DNA from 2 places in the Psychromonas sp. KJ10-2 genome. Region 2 is predicted to be linked to the other one. Evidence: predicted binding sites of a transcription regulator. Region 2 holds the regulator's gene; the other holds the start of a gene.

Region 1 (3,900 bases), 1.4 Mb from region 2:
GATCCGGCTTTATAATCATGTAAGTTATTGGTTAAGGTTGGCTAAGTTAATAAAGCGATGGCTCTTTTGTAGTTGCGAAATACATATTTTATAAAAGTCTTGATCCAGTTTAGCTGTCACATCAAAATTGAAATCTACTAACTCACTTTCATTGTTCACTTTGCCTAGATACAACCAATGGGAAATAATATGAATACAGCTTATATCGCTTTGTTCATTGTATTCTTTAATGCCAATGGCTCCTTTATAAGGCCAACCTTTAATTTTTATCGGAGCTAATGCTTGCTGCATTCTTATCTGGTAAGCGATGGTTGTTTCTTTACCACAACAAATCCCTTTACATTTTTTCAGCTGGTAAGAAAAACAAGGTCCTTTACCTTTTTCTAAGCCCAATTGAATGCCACAGAGTTGATTTTCATCTTTAAGTTTACGTAGAGTCTCAGTGGCTGTCCGTCGGTTTTTGAAAAGCCCATAGGTATTCTTTAATGATGACTTTTTGGACTGAGTGTTTAACGTATTGATATCGATAACGCTTGGTTGAGCAACTGTTTTATCAAGACTATTGTCCCAATAGATGGTAAACAATGATTTTTGTTTGCGAAGTTGCCGATTGAATAAAGGCGCTCGCGACTTAACCAATTCAGACTCTAACACCAATGCGCTAAATTCACCTGCTGTGATTATCCATTCAATATCATGGACTTGTTGTGCCATGCGCATTTCACGATCATGACTATGGTCACTGGAAAAGTGCGAAATAACTCGCGCTCTAATTTGCACACTTTTACCTACGTATAATAAGTTACCTGTTTCACCGTAAAATAAATACACACCTGGTTCATTAGGCATAGTCGAGAATATGTCAGGATTGATATGGGGTGGTACGCTAGAAAGCTTTTGTTGAGAAGCCATCGCTTGTAGTACTTTCTGCTGGTTAAAGTCACTTTTCATACGCGCGACTATTTCTGGAAGGATAGCGGCATCGTCCATGGCTCTGTGTCGGCTTTCACAAGTTAAACCAAAGCGTTTAATAATGCTGTCAAGGTTATGCCTTTTAAAAGTTGGGTACATCTCACGTGAGAGTTTTACGGTACATACCACTGGGTATTTAAATTCTATGTTGTTTTGTTTAAAGGCATTACGTAAAAAGCTCACATCAAAGCGTGCGTTATGTGCAACCAGCACATGATCAGCAAGTTTTTCTATGATGACTGGGATTATTTTATCAATGGTAGGGGCGTCTATAACCATATCAGGTGTTATTCCTGTTAACTGCTGAATCATTGTAGGAATAAATGTATTTGGACAAACAAGTGATTGCCATTTATCAATGATTTTCCCATTAAGAGTTTGAACGATAGCAATTTCAGTGATTTGATCTCGTGTGGGTTTTGTACCTGTTGTTTCAATATCAACATAAGCCAGTCGGCTAAAATCAACCATAGTTTTTTGTTATCCATTTATTCATATAGTAAGGATCCAGTGTTAAGGCTAATCCATGATACCGGCTAGCACTTACTAGGAAGTTATAATCTCCTTTTTTAAGGAGTACGAATAATTAAGTTTCTACGATCATTACAAGTTTGTAGATTGTTGTTTATTTAATCAAATAAGGCTAATGCTAACTCATTATTTAGTCGATATTAATGTTTGATTGTGTTGCATCTATCTAGAAAAGTGACTGTACTGTTTTTACAATATTATCTACTGAATACAAACACAGGGAATGACCATTATGTTAAAAGGTTTAGACAGTACCAAATTTGACTCATTACCTCCTGTTGAAAAGTGGACTCCTCCTTTCTGTGGCGATATGGATTTAGTTATTAAATCAAATGGTGATTGGGTACATGAAGGGGAAGATTAATCGTCCTGCGATGGTTAAAATGTTTAGCCGTATTTTATGGTTAAAGGACGGAGAGCACTTTTTAGTGACCCCCGTTGAGAAAGTAAGAATACAAGTTGAAGATGCGCCACACAAAGTTAATTGATAAGCATATAGTAAAATATGAAGGTAACATTGTTGGTTTTTTTAATTAGATTTGGGCTATTCAAAAAGCCACGAGTTTTGTTCTGATTCGAGTATCGGCTTAAAGTCGTTAGCTATAGATAGTCGCTATCAAGTCAAAGGTATTGGTGCTCAATTTATGAAAGTACTACCTAAATATTTAAGTGAGAATTATGCTGATAATGCGTTCATTTATCTAACCGTTAATTGTAAAAATCATGGAACAATTAATTGCTATAAAAAAGCTGGTTTTGAAGATACAGCTAAATTGTATTTAGGTGGTTTGGTTGGCCCTCAACATATCATGCGTAGAAAATAGCTTAGTTGACTAGTGCATGAAGGGCGATGATTCAGATGATGAACTTCAGCTTTTTCAATCCCTCTTCTAAGATCAAATATGCTATTTAAGTTAATAGTAGGGCAGTTTTCTGCCCTACTAATCTAGTCGTTTATAGTGATCCTAAACCAACGAGTGTCTGGTCATTGCAGCTGGTTGTTCTATGCCGATTAACTTAAGTATAGTCGGAGCCATATCACCTAACACACCATTTTCGATCTTCTTCAGATCTTTATCCACTAGAATCACAGGTACTGGATTCGTTGTATGCGCCGTATGTGGGCTACCATCTGGGTTCATCATGGTTTCACAGTTACCATGGTCGGCGATGATTAGTGTGGTGTAATCATTTGCTAGCGCAGCGGTGACAACATCTTTAACACATTCATCTACTGCTTCGCAGGCTTTAATTGCTGCATCCATCATACCTGTATGACCGACCATATCACCGTTGGCAAAGTTAAGGCAAACAAAGTCAGCTTCACCTTTGTTTAACTCTGGAACAAGTGCGTCACGCAGTTCGTAGGCACTCATCTCAGGTTTTAAGTCGTAGGTTGCCACTTTAGGTGAGTTTTTAAGGATACGTGATTCGCCTTCAAAAGGTTCCTCTCGACCACCAGAAAAGAAAAATGTCACATGTGGGTATTTTTCTGTTTCTGCAATTCGTATCTGTTTCTTACCGTGTTTTTCTAATACTTCACCCAAGGTTTCACTGATGTTATCTTTGTCGTAAATTACTTTTACATTTTCAAAGTCATCACTGTAGTTAGTGATAGTTACGTAGTACAAATCAAGTTTAGTGGTATTTTGCTCAGGGAAGTCTTGCTGACTTAACATTTGAGTTAATTCACGGCCTCGGTCGGTACGGAAGTTAAAGAAGATAACCACATCATCTTTTTTAATGGTGGCCTTAGGTTGTGCTTGATCGTCAGTTAAGATAATTGGTTTAACAAATTCATCGGTAACATCCTCTGCATAACTTTGTTCAATTGCAGTAATTGGATCCGTTGCTTTTATACCAACACCATTTACCAGTGCATCATAAGCTAGTTGAACTCGTTCCCAGCGATTGTCTCGATCCATTGCGTAGTAACGACCAGTGATCGAAGCTATTTGCGTATTGGTACCTTTAATGTAATTTTGTAAATCTTGAATCGATCCTTTACCTGATTTAGGGTCTACATCGCGGCCGTCAGAAAATGCATGAACGTAAGAATGTTCAACACCAGCTTGTTGAGCGGCATCGATAAAGCCTTTTAAGTGGCTTGAATGTGAATGTACGCCACCGTCACTTAATAAACCTAAAAAGTGCACGTCTTTATTATTGTCTTTCGCGTATTGTAGTGCATCAACCAGTACTGGCTCTTGAGCAAGCGTGTTATCCGCTACGGCCATGTTAATTTTTGCTAAGTCTTGATAAACGATGCGACCTGCACCAAGGTTCATGTGTCCAACTTCACTGTTCCCCATTTGTCCTACAGGTAAACCAACATGTTCACCGTCAGTACGTAGTGAAGCATTAGGGTAATCTTTGTATAAAGAGTCTAAAAATGGA
Region 2 (3,900 bases):
TTTTGTTCTTTAAGGCGCTCAAAGTCGCCGTAAAACTTATCTAAATGTTTTTGAGGCGTATTACGGCTAGCGCGTGCATCTACACGCAATAACTCAATATCAACTTGCAAAGGTGTATTAGACAACAAACGCATCAATTGTGTTTCTGTTTCAATTTTTTCGGCATTAAGTTCAAAATTAATACACGTAGCGGACGGATATTTTGGTGACTTGCGCGTGTCTCGGACATCGTAAAGATGTTCTCAGATTTTAAAATACTCGATGCAGGTAAATCGTCTGGAATACGAATTGGCATATTAGTTTCCTCTACAAATAAACGTTTAGATGTCTAGAAGTCTAACATCATAATTAAATTTAAACATCATTAATTGTGGTTTCTGAACATTTCATATCATCAGTATTTCAACTTTAATCGTATAAAGCGATGCGATGAGTATGATGTGCACCGCATCACCTCCCTTTATTGATCGACTATTCTAGTATCTACCTAATGCTTTCGTTAGACTGCCTACATCAATCAATAATATGAAAGGAATGACTATGCTAGAAACTAAAACGCTTATTGCAGACTTAAACAACCCTCAACATGCTAAAGCATATCTTAGTTTGATGTCTCACTATGCTAGTGATCCTATGGGTGGCGGTAAAGATATTAGTGACTACGCTAAACAAAATTTAGTGCCTAGTTTAATGAAACGTACAGATGTGTTTATTGTATTGATTTTTGATGGCGAGACACCTGCTGCTTTATTAACAGCTATTGAAGGCTTTTCTACTTTTGCTTGTAAACCACTGTTTAATATTCATGATGTAGTGGTTCATTCTGATTATAGAGGCAATGGATTAACCAAACATTTATTTGAACGAATTGAAGAGTTAGCGAAGTTTCGTGAGTGTTGTAAAATAACCTTAGAAGTATTAAGTGGTAATGAAGTAGCTTGTAAAGCTTACGAGGCACTAGGCTTTTCAGATTACCAATTAGATCCAGAGTATGGCAGCGCATTATTTTGGACAAAATCGCTATAAATCCCGACAGGTAACCATTAGCGAATGTTAATGGTTACTGGTTACTGGTTACTGGTTACTGGTTATAAAACAGTTATTAAATTGTTTTACCTTGTTGATAACTCGCTTGAATCTTTTTAATGTCTTCCACCATTAAGTCCATATCAACCTGATTAATCCCCTGCTCATTACGCACTGATTTAAAGGTAGCGTGAAACTCTCCTTCAGGATTTATCAGCACAATAGAAGCACTGTGATCAACTAAGTAATACTGCTCTTGCTCACTCTCTTCAACAATACTGTAGATTAATCCAAGTTGCGTAACAAAAGGCCATAACTGTTTATGTGTGCCTGTGACACCAATAAAATTAGGGTTAAAGTAATTCACATAATCGGCTAGTTGCTCAGCTTTATCGCGGTTGGGATCAACTGATACAAACACCACTTGGGTAGTGTTATCTGGATCATTGGGTAGCAATGGATAAACGCGATCTAGGTTAGCTAAAGTTGTTGGGCAAACATCAGGGCAAAAAGTATAACCAACAAAAAACAACGTCCATTTTCCTTTTAAAGAAGCATTTGTAAAGGCTACTTTCCCAGCTTTTTGAAAGGCAAAATCAGGTAAAACAGGGTGAGACTGATTTAAGACTAAGGCTTTATTGTCAGTGACAAAAGGTAGGCGACTACTTGTATTTAAAGCGCTTGCTTGTAACACTCCGAATAACAAACAAAACCCCATCATGATACAAGTAAATACAATAATTAAAGGTTTCATTTGTTCTCTCTTTTAACAATTTATACCACCAACTTTAAGGTGATTTTTATAGTTACATCCAATCTGCAGTTCTAATAACCCCTACAGCAATACCTTCAATATCAAAAGCTTGGTATTCTAAGTCCACTTTAATCGGGTCAAACAAGTTATTTTCTGCTTTTAAGGTCACTTGCTTTCCATCACGATAAAAACGTTTTACGGTGACATCTTCTTCAACGCGTGCAACAACTACTTGGCCATTATTGATATTTTGAGTTTTATGTACCGCTAATAGATCGCCATCCATAATACCAATATCTTTCATACTTTCACCTTGTACACGTAATAGAAAATCCGCTGTTGGGTGAAATAATGAAGGATCTACATCGTAATGGGTTTCAACATGTTCTTGTGCCAATATAGGCTCACCAGCAGCGACTTTACCAATTAATGGTAAACCTTCCACTACTACTTCATTATCTTTGTGCTCAGTCACAACACGAATACCACGAGAAGTACCCGATAAGATTTCAATCGCACCTTTACGTGCCAGTGCTTTTAAATGCTCTTCAGCAGCATTCGCACTTTTAAAACCAAGAATCTTTGCCAGTTCCACGCGCGTTGGTGGCATACCCGTCTTAGCTATTTGATCTTTAATTACATCTAAAACTTCGCCTTGGCGTTTAGTTAGCTCTTTCATTAGGATCTCCACGCATTAATAAACTGTAAACATACACAGTGTATATTCATACATGGTTAAATACCAGCTATCACGTTATTTTTATTCAACGACTAAGGTTATCTGCAAAAACACGCTTAAATCAAACTACAGTTGGCCACTAAAAGTCACTGTGGTTGCACCACTGGCATTTTTAGGACCAATCCAATTAAGAGACTTAGCTACCGAAGGCGCTAATTTATCGGTTCCCTGAATTTCTCCATTTAGCTTATAAACACCTGCCTCGCTTAAGGTAATATCTAATGCAGTTGTTAATTCATCAGACTGTTGATTAACAAAAGCGGTTATATCGCCGTCATCACAACCTAGCTCAACTGTTGGAGAATCAAGGTTTACTCTGCCTAACTGGCTATTAACAACGGCATTCTGCCACAACACATTACCTTGCAGTTGTTGACAATAAGGCTGACCTTGCACAACTTCTTTAATCACAGCAGATAAGTTACCTTCAAGTTTCACTGGTAAACGCATCGGCAATAATGTCAGCAGCTCTTTTGCAGTTAGGTCTAAGATGACATTGCTTGCTTTGGTACCCGATAGACCATAACTAACAAAACCTTTGCCAGACATAGCATCAGGGCCGTTATAAAAAGAGACATCACCAGCTAGATTTAATGTTAATAAATCCATTACACTAACGTTCCATTTAACGTTATCGAAGCTTAATTTTCGATTTACTTCTACTTCTTGTGCTTGTCCTTGCCAGATCGTGCCACTGACATTTTTTATCTTAAGGCCATTTAATGGGATCCAACCCACTACTAAAGCAGCAGGTAATTTAATAATTAAAGTCGCGAGATAAACTAAGACGACTAAAATGGCGATTTTGATTTTCATTGACTGCCTTTAATTTTATTAATAACTTAATGTTAAACGGTTAATTTTTACTAAACCTTGCACTTTGTCTTGGCTTAAATCGGCACTATTAATTTTCACTTTATGCTGATTTTGTAGGCTAGTTATCCAATCAATAAACTGGTTAAATTCAATTTGATTTATCCAGACATCCACTGTGTCGTTACGACTTTGAATACGCGTTATATTAATTTGGTTACGTTTAGCACTGCTATTGATGAGTTGTGACAATGTTTGTCTTTTACCTGTGTCTTGATTAACTCCACCAGCACTGATCACTTTATTAGCATTCACTTTCACCCATTCTAAGCTTTGTTGTGCGTTCTTAAGTTGTTGTTCGCTGGCCGCTAAGTTGTTCGCTAAGGGTTGCCACACAATAAAGTAGATAAAAGCAATAAACAGAATAACCGCAGAAATAAAGGTAAGTTGTTGCTCTCTTTGGCTAATGCTTTCCCACCAATCTTTAATTTGTTCAAACATTATTTAACCCTCACAGTCACTGTACCCGCGATACGATCTGCATTATTACCTAACGTTCCCTGCTCAA

The links. The regulator LexA, encoded in region 2, represses DNA repair genes until DNA is damaged. The targets are predictions, from matches to a motif close to TACTGTATNNNNATACAGTA.
Region 1: a site for LexA is predicted at 1,706-1,725, ahead of ACLKL2_RS03755 (exonuclease domain-containing protein). Genes of this name have one in related genera too.

Annotation. Positions count from the first base shown of each region.
Region 1 is NZ_CP178827.1:779,588-783,487, reverse strand. It holds gene ACLKL2_RS03755 (exonuclease domain-containing protein) at 25-1,443, opposite strand; partial or broken gene ACLKL2_RS03750 (DUF1285 domain-containing protein) at 1,727-1,991, shown strand; gene ACLKL2_RS03745 (GNAT family N-acetyltransferase) at 2,043-2,327, shown strand; gene gpmI (2,3-bisphosphoglycerate-independent phosphoglycerate mutase) at 2,469-3,900, opposite strand, start outside.
Region 2 is NZ_CP178827.1:2,214,821-2,218,720, forward strand. It holds partial or broken gene metA (homoserine O-succinyltransferase MetA) at 1-295, opposite strand, end outside; gene ACLKL2_RS10580 (GNAT family N-acetyltransferase) at 541-1,026, shown strand; gene ACLKL2_RS10585 (SCO family protein) at 1,103-1,780, opposite strand; gene lexA (transcriptional repressor LexA) at 1,833-2,459, opposite strand; gene ACLKL2_RS10595 (type II secretion system protein N) at 2,586-3,335, opposite strand; gene gspM (type II secretion system protein GspM) at 3,354-3,833, opposite strand; gene gspL (type II secretion system protein GspL) at 3,833-3,900, opposite strand, start outside.